Regions from separate parts of the Rhodopseudomonas sp. G2_2311 genome, predicted to be linked through region 3. Evidence: predicted binding sites of a transcription regulator. Region 3 holds the regulator's gene; each other region holds the start of a gene.

Region 1 (6,308 bases), on a different contig from region 3:
CTTCGGCGCGATCGAAATGAAGTAGGACGGAAACCGCCAGAAATTATCGGCCAGCTTGACCAGATTGACTTCGCCCATCCAGGCGGCCGCGGCGATCGCGGCGATCAGGATCGCGCCGCCGAGAGCCAGCCGTCGCCGCTTCGCCGCCACCGCCGCGTCGTAGTGATCGGCGAGGGCGCGGAGCTGCGGCTCGGGGAGTTCTGTGACGGCTGCCTGCATTCGGTTGTCCGATATGACGACGCGGGCGACCGGTGGGCCGCCCACGTCCGATGATGTGCTGGGATGTGTCAGGACTTCGACTTGCGTAGGCTGTCAACGAACTTGATCAGCTCGACCACCGGCTCGTAGTCCTTGTGGCTGGTCGCCGCGTAGGGCTTGGCCTTGCCTTCATAGATCTTGTTGAAGGTTTCCGGATCGTTGGTGGCGAGGTCGAGCACCGCCTTGCGGATCGCCGCCTTGAGGTCTTCCGGCAGGTCCGACAGATAGGCCATCGGCGAGTTCACGATCAGGTCCGACTTCAGGATGATGCGGAAGTCCGCAGCCTTGACCATGCCCTTGCGGTCCATCCGCAGCAGGTTGGATTCGTCCTCGGTGTTCCACCAATTGAACGCCGCATCGCAAGTGCCCTGAGCGACGCCGATCACCGCGTTCTCATGGCTGCCGGCGTAGATCACCTTGGCGAAGAACTTGTCGGGATCGATCGACATCTTGTTCATCATGAAGCGCGGCACGTTGTTGCCCGAGGTCGAATTCGGATCGACCAGGCACAGGTTCTTGCCCTTCAGATCCTCGATCTTCTGGTAGGGCGAGTCCTTCTTCACGTACAGCACCGAGTGATAGCCCTTGGAGCCGTCACCGTTGACCTCGATGGCGAACGGCTCGACCTTGGCACCGACCAGATAGGCGCGGGCGTAGGACGCCGGGCCATACATGCCGATGTGAATGTTGCCGGCGCGCTGGCCTTCGATCACCGCCGCATAGTCGTTGGCGATGCGCAGCTTCACCGGCACGCCGAGCTGCTTGGTGAGGTAGTCGGTCAGCGGGGTCCAACGGGTGGTGGTGCCCGAGGCGTTCTCGTCCGGGATCTTGCCGAACACCAGCTCGGGATATTTCGCCTTCCAGTCCTGCGCCGGCGCGGCGTGCGCGGTGAACGCCAGCGCGGCAGCGGCGGCGACGAGAGTACGGAGCTTGATCATGAGGTTTCCTGTCTCTTCAGTCGGTGAATGGTCGAAACACGGCGACCGCACGCGGACGCGCCGCGGGCGGTGCCGGATAGGGAAGACGGCGAACGTTCGCCGCCGGGATCAGGCCACGGCGACGCCGGCCAATGCGGGGGCGGGAAGGCCGTGCGGAACGTGCGGCGCAGCGCCGAGCACTTCGTCGGCTTCGAGATCGTAAAGTTCGCGCGCGATCTGGTCGGTGAGCGCGGCCGGTGCGCCGTCGAACACCACGCGGCCCGAGGCCATGCCGATCAGCCGGTCGCAGTAACTGCGGGCGAGATCGAGCGAGTGCAGATTGCACAGCACGGTGATGCCGAAGTGCTTGTTGATGCGCAGCAGCGCATCCATCACGATCTTGGTGTTGCGCGGGTCGAGCGAGGCGATCGGCTCGTCGGCGAGCACGATGTCCGGCTGCTGCACCAGCGCGCGGGCGATCGCGACGCGCTGCTGCTGACCGCCGGAGAGCTGGTCGGCACGCTGCGCCGCGTAGGACGCCATATCGAACTGATCGAGCGCCGAGATCGCAAGGGCGCGATCCTGCTCCGGCCACATTTGCACCAGCGAGCGCCACGACGGCACTTCGGACAGCCGGCCCATCAGCACATTGGTCAGCACGTCGAGACGGCCGATCAGGTTGAATTGCTGAAAGATCATCGCCGAGCGTGCGCGCCATTGTCGCAGCTCGCGGCCCTGCAGCGCGGTCACATCGACGCCTTCGAACAGAATGCGTCCCTCGGACGGCTCCGCCAGCCGGTTCAGCATGCGTAGCAGGGTCGACTTGCCCGCGCCGGATCGGCCGATCACCCCGACGAAGCTGCCGCGCTCCACCGAAAACGATGCGCCATCTACGGCGGCTTTGCTGCCGAAACGGCAGGTCAGACCCTCAACTACCAGCATGCGCTGCTCCCGAAACAGGTTCGGGAGGAATCGCTAACGCTGTTGTTTTGCAGCCGTGTGACAGTCGATATAGTTCGGCCGACATATCAGGGTCTTCGCTGCGTCATCGATGCGTCACGACGGCGTCACAGGCGGCGTCGATGACAGGCTCACCCCCAATCATCGCGCACGAGACTCCCATGGCTGCGAAACTGCTGACGGTCGCGCCGACCGTCGATCCGACCGCCAAGCTGCACGACGTCACCCTCGGCGCCTATTGCGAAGTCGGCGCCCGCACCATCCTGAACGAAGTGGCGATGGGCGATTACTCTTACGTCGTCAACGACTCGCAGATCACCTACACCAGCATCGGCAAGTTCTGCTCGATCGCGGCGATGACCCGGATCAACCCCGGCAATCACCCGATGCAGCGCGCCACCCAGGCGCACTTCACCTACCGCGCCAGTACTTATTTCGAGGGCGAGAGCGACGACGCCGAGTTCTTCGCCTGGCGCCGCTCGCATCATGTCGAGATCGGCCACGATGTCTGGATCGGTCACGGCGCCATCGTGCTGCCGGGCCGTAACATCGGTACCGGCGCGGTGGTTGCGGCAGGCGCGATCGTCACCCGGGACGTGCCGGCCTACACGATCGTGGCCGGCAATCCGGCGCGGCCGATCCGCCGCCGTTTCTCCGAGCAACAGGCGGAGCGTCTGGTCGCGCTGGCGTGGTGGAATTGGGACCACGAAGCGTTACGCACCGCGCTGCCCGACTTCCGGAAATTGTCAGTGGACGAATTCCTCGACCGATATGAAGGTGCGGCCGAAGTGCAGCCATCGGACCGAGAGCCGGCAGCAGAACAGCAGGTGATGGGATGAGCGAGATCGCGATCGAAGGCGGCCGGACCCTGGTCGGCGACGAGATTGCCGAGGCATCGTTGCAGCTTGCCGGCGGCGCCATCGCGGCGGTCGGCTCCACGAGCGGCAATGCGGCGATCCGGATCGATGCCCGCGGGCTGCTGGTGCTGCCCGGCATCGTCGATCTGCACGGCGACGCCTTCGAGCGGCAGATGATGCCGCGGCCCGGCGTCGACTTTCCGATCGACGTGGCGCTGATCGACAGCGACCGCCAGGCGATCGCCAACGGCCTGACCACGGTCTTTCACGCCGTCACCTGGTCGTGGGAGCCCGGCCTGCGCAGCGCCGACAACGCCCGCCGGATGCTGGATGCGATCGATCTGACCAAGCCGCGGCTTTCCGCCGACACCCGCATTCATCTGCGCCACGAGACCTTCAATCTCGAGGCGGTCGACGAGATCGCGCAGTGGATCGGTGATCGCCGCGTCGATCTGTTCGCCTTCAACGATCACATGGACACGACGCTGGCGAACCTCGCCAAGCCACAGAAGCGCAACCGGATGGTCGAGCGTACTGGCCTATCCGACGATGAATTCGATCGGCTGGTCGAGCGCGTCGCGGCGCGCGGCGACGAAGTGCCACAGGCGAACCGGCGCCTCGCCGCCATCGCCCGCGAGGTGTCGATGCCGATGCTGTCGCACGACGACGATACCCCGGCGATGCGGCAGGGTTATCGCGATCTCGGCGTCGGCATCGCCGAGTTCCCTACCACCGAGGAGACCGCGCGCGACGCGGCGCTGCACGGCGATTTCATCGTGTTCGGTTCGCCGAACGTAGTGCGCGGCGGTAGCCACACCGGCTGGACCAAAGCGGCCGATATGATCGCCAAGGGACTGTGCTCGGTACTGGCCTCCGACTACTACTATCCGGCGCCGTTGCTCGCGGCGTTCCGCCTGGTGCATGACGGCATCCTGCCGCTGGAGCAGGCCTGGAAGCTGATCTCGGAAAATCCTGCGCGCGCCGCCGGGCTCGCTGAGCGCGGCACGATCGCGAGCGGGCAGCGCGCTGACGTTCTGCTGGTCGATGATCGGGTCGCGTTGCGGCCGCGGATCGTCGCGGTGATCGCCGGCGGCCGGCTGGTGCATGTCGACGATCCGGAGCGCTTCGTGATCACGCGCAAACTGCCGCACCCGGCTGGCGTTGCCGCCTGATCTGACGCTATCATCACCGACGATGTCGAATTTTCCACGCTACGCGATTTACTATCTGCCCGCCGCAGGCAGCGCTCTGGCGCAGTTCGGGGCGACGATGCTCGGTTACGATGTCGTCTGCGGCGAAGACGTGCCGTTCGCTGCGCCGACCGCGGCCATCGCGGACTGGCGAGACATCACCGCCGACCCGCGCGGCTACGGCTTTCACGCTACCCTGAAGGCGCCGTTCGGATTGATCGGCGGTCGCAGCGAGAGCGAGCTGTTGTGGGCCTGTGCGACCTTCGCCGAAACGCCGCGGGCGATTCCGCAGATCGGCCCGGTGATCAGGCCGATCGGTGGGTTCATCGCGCTGGTGCCGGAAACGCCCTCCGAGTCGCTGCAGCAGCTCGCGGCCGATTGCGTTCGCGATTTCGATGAATTTCGGGCGCCGCTGTCAGCGGAGGATCGCGCCCGGCGCAAGCCGGAACGGCTGACGCCCGAGCAGGTCGGCTATCTCGATCGCTGGGGCTACCCCTATGTGATGGACGAGTTCCGGTTTCACATGACGCTGACCGGTTCGCTCGATCCGGCTCGCCACGATGAATTGTTGGCGCTGCTGCGGAGACAATTCGCGGCCACCGGCATCGATCGGATTGCAATCGATCGGATCGCTGTGCTGCGCCAGGATGCGCGAGGTGCGCGGTTCAAGAGCATCGCGCAATTCGAACTGCGCAGCGCCGACTATTAGAGTAGTTCCGCGTTAGATAAAATCTGGACATCGCTTCGGATTAATTACGACAAGCAGAACCTCATGGTGAGGAGGCGCGAAGCGCCGTCTCGAACCATGCGCCGCGAGCCAAGGGCCCCTCATCCTTCGAGACGCCCGGCTTTGCCGGGCTCCTCAGGATGAGGACTCCAGGCCCCTTAGCGAGGGTCAGTCCGCTTCAATCAATGAATGAAGCTTTCTAGCCACTGAGGATAGAGCCGAGCCAGTCGCTGACTGCCTCGGGCATAGCGGTGACCCGGCCGGGCCAGGGACCGGTGGCGAAGCCGACATGTCCGCCTTCATCGGGTTGCCAGAGCGTCACCATCGTGCCGACGTCGTCCGGTGTCGGAAGCGAGGCGGCCGGCACGAACGGATCGTTGCGCGCGTTCACGACCAAAGCCGGGATCTTGATCTTGTGCAGATGCGGCTTGGAAGAGGCACGGGTCCAGTAATCATCGAAACCGGCAAAGCCGTGCAGCGGCGCCGTGAAGGCATCGTCGAATTCACGCAAAGTCGTTGCCCGTTGCACGCGGTCGCGATCGAACAGCCCCGGATGCTGCTGCCATTTCGCGAGCGCGTTCGGAATCATCGTGCGCAGGAAATGCCGGGTATAGATCAGGCGGTTGACGCCGCTATCGATCGCGGCGCCGGCGGCCACGAGATCCAGCGGGGCTGAGACCGCCGCCACTGCGCGCGCGATCTCTGCGGCACCACTTCCGGCTTCCTCCGCCCAGCGCAACAGCGCGTTGCCGCCGAGCGAGACGCCGGCGGCGAGCACCGGCGCATCGGCGCGGTCGCGAATTCGCGCCAGCAGCCAGCCGACTTCCTGGAAGTCGCCGGAGTGATACGAGCGCGGCGCCAGATTGAGTTCGCCCGAGCAGCCGCGAAAGTGCGGAATCGACAGCCGCCAGCCGCGCGCGAGCGCGCCCTGCGCAAATGCGATCGCGTAGCGGCTCGCCGACGATCCTTCGAGGCCGTGAAACAGCACCAGCCACGGCGCATGGTCGGGCCCGGGCAGATGATCGATATCGATGAAGTCGCCGTCGGGCGCTCGCCAGCGTTCGCGGACGAGCTTGATGGCTTGCGAGGCCCGTGGCTGCGCGAACAGCGTCGGCCAGATGGTTTGCAGATGGCCGCCGGGCAACCACCACGGTGCGCGATAGGATCGCAGATCAGTCATGTCGAGCAGAATCGAAGGAGGGATAAACACACACAGGTCGGACGAACCTGAGACTCAGCTATCCACCGCGATGGTGGCCACTGCAACCGAGCGCGTCAACATCGCATTAGCTTTGCATTTGCAACTAACGTTTGCGACGGCCGGATATGTCGCAGTTGTTGTTGGGCCAGCATCGCCCTAAGCTGATCTCCATAACGACAAGCGATCGGAGCCGAAGCA
Region 2 (6,308 bases), on a different contig from region 3:
ACCCGAGCGCGCTATGAGGCCAGCTGCAACGCGCCCGAAGTCATTCTCTCGGCGATGCAGGCTGAGCTCGCCGCGCTGCATCGTAGCGGCGAACTACGCGACATCCCATTCCAGATCATCGATCGCACCATCGGCCAGATGGCGATGGTTCAGGCTGCGTGCGAACGCATCCGTTCGACACCGGTGCCGTTCGGCTATTCGCTGCTGCTGCACCGAACCGCTTACGTGTTCTGCCTCCTGCTGCCGTTCGGCTTCGCCAACACGCTCGGCTGGCTAACGCCGTTCGCCACGGCGCTGGCGGCCTACACCTTCTTCGGCCTCGACGCGCTCGGCTCCGAGCTGGAAGAGCCGTTCGGCCAACTGCCCAACGATCTGCCGATCGCCGCGCTCGCCGATACGATCGAGATCAACCTGCGCGAGGCGCTCGGCGAAACCGACCTGCCGCCCCTGCCGAAGCCGGTCAACCACATCCTGGTGTGAGCTGCGGCTAGCCGCGCCGCTTCAGCGCAGCACGATCGTCCCTGAGCGCCCGACCATCTTTGCGAGCTGCTTGAACCGGCTGCCGACGCGGTCGGCGACGAGATCGACCAGGCTGTGCTCGAACACCAACATCAGCTTGCGGCCCTCGGTGCGGAAATGCGTCGCAGGCAGTACGCCGGGCCGCGCCGCGCTGATCAGATGCGCCACCCGGAACGCGGCGCCGAGCAGCCGGGCGCGTTCGTCGAGCGCTTCGGTCACCAGCTCACGCGCCGACATCGGCGGCTCGTTCTGTTCGCTGAAGCCGGCGTAGCGGTAGTACACCGACAGTCCCATGAAGGCGCGGTCGCGATGGGTGACGTCGCCGAAATTGGCATTGGCGATCAGCGACAGGGTCTGCTCGCCGCGATGATCCGGATGTACGCGCCAGCCGACGTCGGACATCAGGCAGGCCGCGCGGCGGAGCCGGCGATCCTCATCGGTTTCCTTGACCTTGGCGACGCGGAACAGCCGATCGGTCCACTCGATTAGTTCCTCGGCATGCCGCGCCGACCGCGACAATAGCAGGTTCAGGTTCTGCGCGGCGCACAGCAGCCCATCCTTGGCGCGCTCTGCCGGCGGCAGCTGCTCGTACAATAGTCCTTCGCGCACGCCGTAGGTCGAGAACACGATCGTCTTCGGCTTGGCAATGCGGATGACGTATTCGAGCACGACCGCCGCATAGGCGAGCAGCGGCCGCCGCGCATCCGCGACCACTTCGATATCGGCGAGCTGATTAGCAGCCGCCAGCACCCGCAGCCGCTGCGCGAACCGCAAGGCTTCGGCTGCCGAGATTGAATAGCCGTGCATCACTTTAAGCGAGTGGCCGCTCTGGATGATGTGGATCCGGGCGAGCGCACGCCAGGTGCCGCCGACCGCGTAGAACGTGCGGCCGCGGGCGGTCTTCAGCGGTCCCGCCTGGGACAGCAGTTGCTGCGCGATCCGCTCGGCGCGCTTGAGTGATTTCTGCGAGGCGTCCTGCAGAGCCAGGCTGCCGAGCGGCAGGGTCACGCCCTTGCGCACCGCGTTTCCGCGGACATCGATCAGTTCGAGCGAGCCGCCGCCGAGATCACCGACGACGCCGTTCGGCTTGTGCACGCCGGAGATTACCCCGAGCGCCGACAGCTTGGCTTCGCGCGGTCCCGACAGGATCTCGATGGTGACGCCGCAGATCCGTTCGGCCTCGGCGATGAATTCGGGACCGTTCTTGGCGTCGCGGCAGGCGGCGGTCGCGATCGCGAACACCTTGCCCACCTTCATCACCCGGATCAGCGCACGAAACCGCCGGAGCGCCACCAGCGCCTTGCTGACGGCATCCTTCGTCAGCAGCCCGGTGGTCTGAACTTCGCGGCCGAGGCCGCACAGCGCCTTCTCGTTGAAGACGGTGACCAGACTGCGCGCCAGCGCCTCGTAGACCACGAGGCGCACGGAGTTCGAGCCGATGTCGATGACGGCGACGCTGGGTTCGCGCCTGTGCGGCTGCTTGCTCAACGTCGTCGTCCCTTAGGAAGACTGCTGGGACTGCTGACGTTCAGCACGCCGGGTGAGCCGGCGGGGTGAGGATTCCTGGAGCGACTTCCCACGGCCGGACAAGCTCGGATTGGTCATGAAGTAGTTGTGGACGTTGAAGGGCTCCTCGCCCTTGGCCGCCTTCATACGCGTCGACGATCCGTCCGGCAACAACCGCCAGCTTTGCTCGGTATCTTTCAGGTTGGCGACCATGATCTGCTCCAGCACCTGCTGATGCACGGTCGGGTTGAGCATCGGGCACAGCACTTCGACCCGGCGGTCGAGATTGCGCGGCATCATGTCGGCGGAGGAGATGTACACCGCCGCCTTGGCACTCGGCAGGCCGTAGCCGTTGCCGAAGCAATAGATACGGCCGTGCTCCAGGAACCGGCCGATGATCGACTTGACCCGGATGTTGTCCGACAGCCCCGGCACGCCCGGCCGCAGGCAGCAGATGCCACGGACCACCAGTTCGACCGAGACCCCTGCGCGCGAGGCTTCGTACAGCGCGTCGATGATCTCGGGGTCGACCAGTGCATTCATCTTCAGCCAGATCGCGGCCGGCTTGCCGTGGCGGGCAAAGGTCGTCTCGCCGCGAATGTGCTCGAGCATGGTCTTGCGCAGCGTGATCGGCGACACCGCCATCTTCTCGATGTCGCTCGGCTCGGCGTAGCCGGTGATGTAGTTGAACACCCGGGCAGCGTCGCGGCCGAGGATCGGATCGGAGGTGAAGTACGACAAGTCCGTATAAATACGCGCCGTCACCGGATGGTAGTTACCGGTGCCGGTGTGGATGTAGGTGGTCAGGCTGCCACCCTCGCGCCGCACCACCAGCGACAGCTTGGCGTGGGTCTTGAGCTGCAGGAAGCCGTACACCACCTGCACGCCGGCGCGCTCAAGGTCGCGCGCCCAGCGGATATTGGCTTCCTCATCGAACCGCGCCTTCAACTCAACAAGCGCCGTAACCGACTTCCCGGCCTCGGCGGCTTCAGCGAGCGCGCGCACGATCGGCGAGTTGTTCGAGGTGCGGTACAGCGTCTGCTTGATCGCGACGACGTCGGGATCGCGCGCCGCCTGCTGCAGGAACTGAACGACGACGTCGAACGATTCATACGGGTGGTGGACGATCAGGTCTTTCTGCCGGATCGCCGCGAAGATATCCCCGCCATGGTCGCGCACCCGCTCCGGATGCCGCGGCACATAGGGCACAAATTCGAGGTCGGGACGATCGACCCGGGTGAGCTGCGACAGCTCGTTCATCGCCAGCACGCCGTCGACCAGGAACACCTCGTCGTCGGCCGCGGTGAGCGCGCGCTGCACGAACACGCGCAGCTCCTCCGGCATGGAGGAGTCGACCTCCATCCGGATCACCGACCCGCGCCGCCGCCGCTTCAGCGCGGTCTCGAACAGCCGCACCAGATCCTCGGCCTCTTCCTCGATTTCCAGTTCGCTGTCGCGGATGATCCGGAACGAGCCCTGCCCCTTGACGTGGTAGCCGGGGAACAGCCGCCCGATGAACAGCGAGGTCGCCTGCTCCAGCGTCATCACCCGGACGGCCTGGTCGCGCCCATTCCCGGGCAGACGGATGAAACGGTCGATCCGCGCCGGCATCCGGATCAGCGCATTCATCGGCTTGCCGTCGGAGACCCGCGCCAGCTGCAGGCCGATGGTGAAGCCGAGGCTCGGGATGAACGGGAACGGATGCGCCGGGTCGATCGCCAGCGGCGTGAGCAGCGGGAAGATGTTGTGGAGGAAGTGATCCTCGATCCAGGCGCGCTCCGCCTTGGTGACGTCCTTACCGTCCAGCAACAGGATACCGGATTCGGCGAGCACGCCGCGCAGCTCCCGCCAGATCGACTGCTGGTCGCTGGCGAGTTTGGAGACCGCCTCGTTGATCAGCGCGAGCTGTTCGGACGGCGTCAGGCCGTCCGGGCTGCGCTCGGTGATGCCTTCGCGGATCTGCGCCTTGATACCGGCGACGCGGACCATGAAGAATTCGTCGAGGTTGTTGGCCGAAATCGACAGAAACCGCACCCGCTCCAGCACCGGGTGGTGCGGATTGACCGATTCTTCGAGCACCCGACGGTTGAAGTGAAGCCATGACAGCTCGCGATTGATGAATCGCTCGGGGCCGGCGGCAATCATCGACGCCGGCTCGGCTTCGCCTTTTTTCTCTTCGATGGCAATCACTTGCTCGGAGTCCATGAGAAATTGATCCAGACCAGGATGGGGCGCACCGCGGCTGCGGCGCCGCGAGACAATGCTGACGCTGCATGACGTTTCCATGACATTGAGAAACGAGGCGCAGAAACCGTCAAGCGGCCCGCCTTCCCGCCATATGCCGCAGGGCGGGCGCTAGTCGGCGCGCAGCACTTCGGAGGCGAGCGCCCGGGTCACCGGACGCCCGAGCCGCAGCGCCATGGTGTCGAGCTTTTCCACCACCTGGCGGGCGGCCACGAATGACCGGTCGATCCGGTTGGCGAGGTAGCCGACCAGCGCAGCGTCGATGCACATCTGGCGGTCGGCGCAAAACTTCACGATCAGGGCGCGAAACAGCGCATCGTCGGGCGGCAGTAACGACACCACCGGCACGGCCCGCAGCCGCGACTTCAGGTCGCGCAGGTCGATCGACAAGGCTGCCGGCTCGACCCGGCCTGTGAACAGCACGTAGGCCTCGTCTTCCCGCGCCATATTCATTAGGTGAAATAACGCACGCTCGTCGAAGCTGCCGGGGACGAGATCCTCCACGACCACCGCGCCGGTCGCCAGCGCGCCGGGCACCGCCGCGGCATTCAGCGCCTGCGCCGCGGTCGACCGTGCGCCAGCCAGTTCGGCCCAGATCGCTGCCAGATGGCTCTTGCCGCTGCCCTCGGGGCCAACCAGCATCATGATACGGTTGGGCCAGTCCGGCCAGCTCTCGATCAGAGACAGCGCCGCGGTGTTGGCTGAACCTTCCAGGAAATCCTCGCGCGACAGGCTTTCGGCATGCGGCAGGTCGAGGGCTAATTGTCGAGGTTCAACGCGAACTGGCACGGGGCGCTCCATGCCGGCCCAAAACGCGGCCGGCCGACGCGGTCAACGGCTTGGCTCGATCGTGCTCATATGCCGCATCCACTCGACGAGATAGAGGGAGACGGAAAGCAAGGTCAAGACGGTCACCGCGCCCATCAGAAAGAGGTCGTAAGGCGCCGGTTCGAAGCCGAAGGCGAGTGCGCCGAGGATCAGCGCGGCAAACGACACCTGGGCAACGGTGTTCAGCTTCGACACCATCAGCGGCTTCATCGGGATCGGCCGCCCGAACACCCAGGAGATCATCACCGCACCGACGATCATGATGTCCCGCGACACCACCAGGATCACCAGCCAGCGCGGGATCGCGCCCCAAATCCCGAGCGAGACGTAGATCGAGACCAGCAGCGCCTTGTCGGCGAGCGGATCGAGCAGCGCGCCGAGCTCGCTGGACATGTTGAAGCGCTTGGCCAGAAACCCGTCGACCGCGTCGCTGACCCCGGCCACCACGAACACCGCGAAGGCGATTTCCATCTCATTGGACGCGATCGCCCAGACGATCACCGGCACCAACAGGATGCGGCAAAGCGTAATGATGTTTGGAATGCTCACGCAACGTTCCCGGCTTCCGGCCCAAATCCGCCGAAAAACCTCGACTTTCGACGGTTGAGCGGGCTGGTTTTCTACATAGACCATGCTGGGTCCCCTTGCGAGCCATTGCACGCTGGCGGAATCCGACGTAACCACCCCAAAACATCGGCTGGGCGCGGACAAGCGGGACTTAGGTCTAGCGTCGTCGCGCCGGCGAAATCGACGGCGGGCTCCGCCCTGGCGACGGATGCCCGGGTGCCGCACAGCTTGAATTGGGAAAACCGGGCATGACCGAGCGGAAGCACGGCCTCACCTACGCCGACTCCGGCGTCGACATCGATGCGGGCAACCGGCTCGTCGATCTGATCAAGCCGATGGTGCGCGCCACCGCACGGGCCGGTGCGGATTCCGAGATCGGCGGCTTTGGCGGCCTGTTCGATCTGAAGGCGGCCGGCTTCAAGGATCCGGTGCTGGTCGCCGCCACCGACGGCGTCGGCACCAAGATCAAGGTGGCGATCGACGCCGGGCTGCACGCCGGCATCGGCATCGACCTGGTGGCGATGTCGGTCAACGACCTCGTGGTGCAAGGCGCCGAGCCGCTGTTCTTTCTCGATTACTTCGCCTGCGGCAAGCTCGATCCCGAGGCCGCCGCCGAGATCGTCGCCGGCGTGGCGGAAGCCTGC
Region 3 (6,308 bases):
TCATGATGATGTCGACGAAGCGCGACAGCACCCGCGCGGTGTCGGCGATGGTTTCGCCGCGGCCGAGCTGCATCTCGGCACCGGTCAGCATGATCGACTCGCCGCCGAGCTGGCGCATGCCGACGTCGAACGACACCCGCGTCCGGGTCGACGGCTTGTCGAAGATCATCGCCAGCGTCTTGCCGGCGAGCGGCTTGTCGGCAACGGCGTTCGCCTTGCGCTTCGCCTTCATGGCGACCGCAGCGGCCAGCATGTTGCGGAGCTCGGAGGTCGGCAGTTCGGTCAGATCGAGGAAGTGCCGCGGCGTGTTGCTGGAGCTGCTCATCACACCGCCTCCTTCTGCGCCGCCTGCCCGGCAAGCGTGATGCAGGCGCGCTCCAGTCGCCCGATCGCGTCATCAAGCTCGGCCTCGCTGACGATCAGCGGCGGCAGCAGTCGCACGACGTTGTCGCCGGCGCCGACGGTGAGCAGCTTCTCGGCCCGCAGCGCCGCGATCAGCTCCGGCGATGGCACCACCGCCTTGAGGCCGAGCAGCAAGCCTTCGCCGCGGATTTCGCTGACGACGCGCGGATGCCGATCGACGACACCGGCAAGCTTCTGTTTCAGCAGCAGCGACATCTTCTTGACGTGGTCGAAGAAGCCCGGCTGCAGCATGATGTCGAGCACAGCGTTAGCGGCCGCGACGGCCAGCGGATTGCCGCCGAAGGTCGAGCCGTGTGCGCCTGGCGCCATGCCCTTCGCGGCTTCCGCGGTCGACAGGCAGGCGCCGATCGGAAAGCCGCCGCCGAGCGCCTTGGCCAGCGACATCAAATCCGGCGCGACGCCGACCCGCTTATAGGCGAACAGTTCGCCGGTGCGGCCCATGCCGGTCTGGACTTCGTCGAAGATCAGCAGCAGGCCGTGCGCGTCGCACAGCTCCCGCAGGCCGCGGAAGAACGCCAGCTCCGGCGAGCGCACGCCGCCCTCGCCCTGCAGCGGCTCGATCAGGATCGCGGCGGTGGTCGGACCGATCGCGGCCTTCACCGCATCGAGGTCACCGAGCGGCAACTGATCGAAACCGTCGAGCGGCTTGCCGTAGCCTTCCAGGTACTTTGCCGCGCCGGTGGCGGCGAGCGTGCCGAGCGTGCGGCCGTGGAACGCGCCCTCGAAAGTAATCACCCGGGTGCGCTCGGGCTCGCCCTTGGAGAAGTGATAGTGCCGCGCCATCTTCAGCGCGCACTCGACCGCTTCAGCACCCGAATTGCAGAAGAACACCTTGTCGGCAAAGCTCTGTTCACACAGCCGCGCCGCCAGCTTCTCGCCGTCGGGGCTCTTGAACAGGTTGGACATGTGCCACAGTTTGGTCGCCTGCTGCTGCAAGGCTTCGACCAGATGCGGATGGCAATGGCCGAGCGCGTTGACGGCGACGCCGCTGGTGAAGTCGAGGTAGCGCTCGCCATCAGTTCCGTGCAGCCAGACACCTTCGCCGCGCTCGAACGCGACATCCGCTCTGGCGAAAACCGGGAGGAGATGGGACGTTGAAGCGCTCTGAGACATGGCCGATCCGATCGGAAAATAGCGGGCCGCCGGCCGGCCGCGTCACGCGCATGACACGAACGCAGTCTGGGACAACGTACCCCGGAAACGAAACGTGCCGCCTTTCCAGGCGGCACGTGGGATTATTCTAGAAGCGTCGAACTCACTGTCAACACGGAGCTTCGACGAAGTGCTGCCAGAAAGCAGCACTCGCGCTGTTTGTTGTGGCTTCGCGGACTCACTCACAGGAGAAGGTGTGGACGCACCGGGTCGGACTCTTGCGCGCGAGTCACGGCATATTGTAGCCTTTTGACTGTCGGGTACGACATCTCGTGCGCGGTTTGTAATCCATTTCGAGTTCTCGGATGAGGCGTAACGCCGGGGCGGCAAGGGTCGTCCGGCGAGCGCTAAGGGATTCTGACAGCTGAGATTTTGACGACCTCACAGCCGCGGTTCCGCGCCGCCCTTCGGCGCCCGCGGCAGGAAGGGATAGAACTATGACGGCATTGACCTGGACCGACGAGCGCGTCGAGCAGTTGAAGAAATTGTGGGAGGGCGGGCTGTCGGCGAGTCAAATTGCCGCCGAGCTTGGCAACGTCACCCGCAATGCCGTGATCGGCAAGGTCCACCGCCTCGGCCTGTCGGGCCGGGCCAAGAGCCCCACGTCGGCAGCGCCGCGGCCGCGCAAGGCGCGCCCGGTGCAGCAGATGATGAGGGTGACCCGCCCGGTGGCGCGCGGCAACACCGCGCTGGCGCACGCTTTCGAAGTGGAAGCCGAGCCCGATCCGATCGCCTTCGACAACGTGGTTCCGATGAACCAGCGCCTGTCGCTGCTGGAACTCAACGAAGCCACCTGCCACTGGCCGGTCGGCGATCCGTCGAGCCCGGAATTCTTCTTCTGCGGCGGCAAGTCGCTGCCGGGCCTGCCCTACTGCGCGCATCACTCGCGCATCGCCTATCAGCCGGTCGGCGATCGCCGCCGCGCAGCTCCCAAGACCACGCGCTAGACTGACGCCGCCTGCCCGAGGCCGCGGCAAACCGCGCGTGCAGCGCAGGGCTGCGCCATACCTCCAAACTGTCATCGCCCGCAAAAGCGGGCGACCCAGTATTCCAGAGCGTCGGTTACTTCCCCCCACTCACTGCAGTACTGGATCCTCCGCCTTCGCGGAGGATGACGCTGCTATGTTGGGCTGAGGCCGCGGCTGAACGATTGCAAAAGCGATAGAGTCGACAAACGCCGCCATCGCGTCGTTCCCACGTGTCGCTAAATCACGCTCGCGGTCATCGTGATTTGAAACGAGTGTCTTGGTGGGCACGCTTCGCTTTGCCCACCCGACGTCGCAAACCTGCTAACAACTACGACGGGCTGCCTTCGACCTTGGCGAAGCGGTCGTCGAGGGCGTAGCCGGCGCCGCGAACGGTGCGGATCGGGTCCTGCTCGCGGCCGATATTGAGCAGCTTGCGCAGACGGCCGATATGCACGTCGACGGTGCGCTCATCGATATAGATATCGCGGCCCCAGACGCCGTCGAGCAGCTGCTCGCGGCTGAACACCCGGCCCGGGTGCTCCAGGAAGAATTCGAGCAGGCGATACTCGGTCGGGCCGAGATCGATCGGCCGACCGGACCGCGCCACCCGGCGCTTGTCGCGATCGAGCTCGAGATCACCATACGCCAGCACGGTAGCGAGCCGCTCCGGCGCCGCGCGGCGCAGCAAGCCCTTCACCCGCGCCAGCAGCTCCGGCACCGAGAACGGCTTGACGATGTAATCGTCCGCCCCGGTGGCGAGCCCGCGGACGCGCTCGCTTTCCTCGCCGCGCGCGGTGAGCATGATGATCGGCAGTTGCTTGGTGTCGCTGCGCGCCCGCAGGCGGCGGCACAGTTCGATGCCGGACAGGCCCGGCAGCATCCAGTCCAGCACCACCAGATCCGGAATCCGCTCCTTCATCCGGGTGTCGGCGTCGTCGCCGCGCGCCACCGTCTCGACCTCGTAACCTTCGGATTCCAGATTGTATCGCAGCAGCGTCGTCAGCGCTTCCTCGTCTTCAACTACCAGAATGCGCGCAGCCATCGTCGTCCTCGTCTCAGTGTCGTCTCGATCCGTCCCATGGCGCCGGCCCGGCGGGCCGGCCGCCAGAGCAGCGTCAGTTGCCGGGCGTCGCGTTGGCGAACGTGGTCATGTCGCCCTTCGGACGCTTGTCCATGATCTGCTGGCCCTCGATCATGTAGAACACCGTCTCGGCGATGTTGGTCGCATGATCGCCGATCCGCTCGATGTTCTTGGCGCAGAACATCAGGTGGATGCAGAACGAGATGTTGCGCGGATCTTCCATCATGTAGGTGAGCAGCTCGCGGAACAGCGAGGTGCAGATCGCGTCGACTTCCTCGTCGCCGTTCCACACCACCATCGCGGCCGGCAGATCGTGCGCCGTGTAGGCATCGAGCACGGCCTTGACCTGCGACTGCACCAGATCGGTCATGTGTTCGAGGCCGCGGATCAGCTTCAACGGATGGAAGTCGTTGTCGATCGCGTTGACGCGCTTGGCGATGTTCTTCGACAGATCGCCGATCCGCTCGAGATCGGTGGCGACGCGCATCGCGCCGACGATTTCGCGCAGGTCGATCGCCATCGGCTGACGCCGCGCGATGGTCAGCACCGCGCGCTCTTCGATACTCCGCTGCATCTGGTCGATCTCGGCGTCGGCCGCGACCACGCGCGAGGCCAGCGCGACGTCTCGCCGGATCAGCGCATCGACCGAGTCGACGATCTGGCGCTCGGCCAATCCGCCCATCTCCGCAACCAGCCGGGTCAGATCCTGCAGATCGCCGTCGAACGCCTTGGTGGTATGTTCGAATCCCATATCCGTGCTCCTCGCCCGCCGCGTCAGCCGAACCGGCCGGTGATGTAGTCCTGGGTGCGCCGATCGCTCGGCGAGGTGAAGATCTTGTTGGTCGGGCCGAACTCGATCAGCTCGCCGAGATACATGAAGGCAGTCGACTCCGACACGCGCGCCGCCTGCTGCATGTTATGGGTCACGATCGCGATCGTGTATTGTTCCTTCAGCTCGTCGATCAGCTCTTCGATCTTGGCGGTGGAGATCGGGTCGAGCGCCGAGCACGGCTCGTCGAACAGGATCACTTCCGGCCGCACCGCGATGGTGCGGGCAATGCACAGCCGCTGCTGCTGACCGCCCGACAGGCTGAGGCCGGAAGCGTTGAGCTTGTCTTTGACTTCGTTCCACAGCGCCGCGCCGCGCAGCGCCTTCTCGACACGTCCGTCCATCTCGGACTTTGAGATCTTCTCGTACAGCCGGACGCCGAACGCGATGTTCTCATAGATCGTCATCGGGAACGGCGTCGGCTTCTGGAACACCATGCCGACCCGCGCGCGCAGCAGGTTGAGGTCGAGCTTGGGGTCGAGGATGTTGGTGTTGTCGAGCAGCACCTGCCCCTCGGCGCGCTGCCCCGGATACAGATCATACATCCGGTTGAAGATGCGCAGCAGGGTCGACTTGCCGCAGCCCGACGGACCGATGAACGCGGTGACGCGGTTGGTGGCGAGCGCCAGATTGATGTGCTTCAGGGCGTGGTTCTGACCGTAGTAGAAATTGAGGTCGCGCACGGTCACCTTGGCCGGGCCGTCCGGCTGGGCGCCGATCGGCGGCATCGCGGACGGAACGCTGGTGGCGATCGAGATCTCGGTCATTTCGTGGTCCTCTCGGCGCCGATGATGCGCGCGCCAATGTTCAGGGCAAGCACGGTCAGGGTGATCAGCAGCGCGCCGGTCCAGGCGAGTTGCTTCCAGTAAGCGTAGGGGCTCTGGACGAAGTTGTTGATGGTCACCGGCAGGTTGGCCATCGTCTTGGTCAGATCCAGGCTGAAGAACTGGTTGCTGAGCGCGGTGAACAGCAGCGGCGCGGTCTCGCCGGCGACGCGCGCGGTCGCCAACAGGATGCCGGTGATCAGGCCGGCGCGGGCGGCGCGATAGGCGATCCGGCGGATCACCAGCGAGCGCGGCAGGCCGAGCGCCGAGGCGGCTTCGCGCAGCGAACTCGGCACCAGCAGCAGCATGTCTTCGGTGGTGCGCACCACCACCGGGATCACGATCACCGCCAGCGCCAGCGCGCCGGCGAGCGCCGAGAACCGGCCCATCGTCACCACCACCGCGCCGTAGATGAACAGGCCGATGATGATCGAGGGGGCGCTGAGCAGGATGTCGTTGATGAAGCGGATCACCGAGGTGAGCTTGTCGTACTTGCCGTATTCGGCCAGATACGTACCGGCGAACAGCCCGAGCGGCGCGCCGATTCCGACGCCCAGAATGGTCATCAGCACCGAGCCGACGATCGCGTTCAGAAGACCGCCCTCGCTTGAGCCGGGCGGCGGCGTGTTCTGGGTGAACACTTCGAGATTGAGGCCGGCAAGGCCATTCCAGAACAGCGTGAACAGGATCAGCGCCAGCCAGGTGACGCCGAACAGCGCCGCCCCCGAACACAGCACCTTGATCACAAGGTCGTTGCGGTGACGCCGCTTGTAGATCGGGTTGTCGAGATGGATCGGCGACATCTTACTTGCCCGCCTTCAGTTCGAGCCGCAGCAGCAGCAGCCGGGCGGCCGCCAGCACCAGGAAGGTCAGAATGAACAGCAGCAGGCCGAGCAGGATCAGGCCGGACTGGTGCAGGCCGTCGCTCTCGGCAAACTCGGAGGCGATCGCCGCCGAGATCGTGGTGCCGGGCGCGAAGATCGAGCCGGAGATCCGGAACGAGTTGCCGATGATGAAGGTCACCGCCATGG

What was found. Region 3 encodes PhoB, which activates phosphate uptake and scavenging genes when phosphate is short. Its sites were predicted from a motif close to TGTCATNNANCTGTCAT; they were not measured.
Region 1: a site for PhoB is predicted at 2,219-2,235, ahead of phnC (phosphonate ABC transporter ATP-binding protein). Genes of this name have one in related genera too.
Region 2: a site for PhoB is predicted at 4,299-4,315, ahead of VRZ08_RS02690 (RNA degradosome polyphosphate kinase). Genes of this name have one in related genera too.

The regions. Positions count from the first base shown of each region.
Region 1 covers NZ_JAZDRK010000002.1:332,453-338,760, forward strand. The annotation lists gene phnE (phosphonate ABC transporter, permease protein PhnE) at 1-219, opposite strand, end outside; gene phnD (phosphonate ABC transporter substrate-binding protein) at 288-1,196, opposite strand; gene phnC (phosphonate ABC transporter ATP-binding protein) at 1,305-2,117, opposite strand; gene VRZ08_RS04505 (chloramphenicol acetyltransferase) at 2,297-2,974, shown strand; gene VRZ08_RS04510 (alpha-D-ribose 1-methylphosphonate 5-triphosphate diphosphatase) at 2,971-4,164, shown strand; gene VRZ08_RS04515 (DUF1045 domain-containing protein) at 4,187-4,891, shown strand; gene VRZ08_RS04520 (YheT family hydrolase) at 5,109-6,089, opposite strand.
Region 2 covers NZ_JAZDRK010000001.1:561,421-567,728, forward strand. The annotation lists gene VRZ08_RS02680 (bestrophin family protein) at 1-480, shown strand, start outside; gene ppx (exopolyphosphatase) at 502-2,007, opposite strand; gene VRZ08_RS02690 (RNA degradosome polyphosphate kinase) at 2,020-4,230, opposite strand; gene VRZ08_RS02695 (DnaA/Hda family protein) at 4,381-5,070, opposite strand; gene VRZ08_RS02700 (CDP-alcohol phosphatidyltransferase family protein) at 5,101-5,646, opposite strand; gene purM (phosphoribosylformylglycinamidine cyclo-ligase) at 5,913-6,308, shown strand, end outside.
Region 3 covers NZ_JAZDRK010000014.1:765-7,072, forward strand. The annotation lists gene argF (ornithine carbamoyltransferase) at 1-325, opposite strand, end outside; gene VRZ08_RS17340 (aspartate aminotransferase family protein) at 325-1,536, opposite strand; gene VRZ08_RS17345 (GcrA family cell cycle regulator) at 2,013-2,522, shown strand; gene phoB (phosphate regulon transcriptional regulator PhoB) at 2,872-3,585, opposite strand; gene phoU (phosphate signaling complex protein PhoU) at 3,659-4,375, opposite strand; gene pstB (phosphate ABC transporter ATP-binding protein PstB) at 4,399-5,220, opposite strand; gene pstA (phosphate ABC transporter permease PstA) at 5,217-6,080, opposite strand; gene pstC (phosphate ABC transporter permease subunit PstC) at 6,082-6,308, opposite strand, start outside.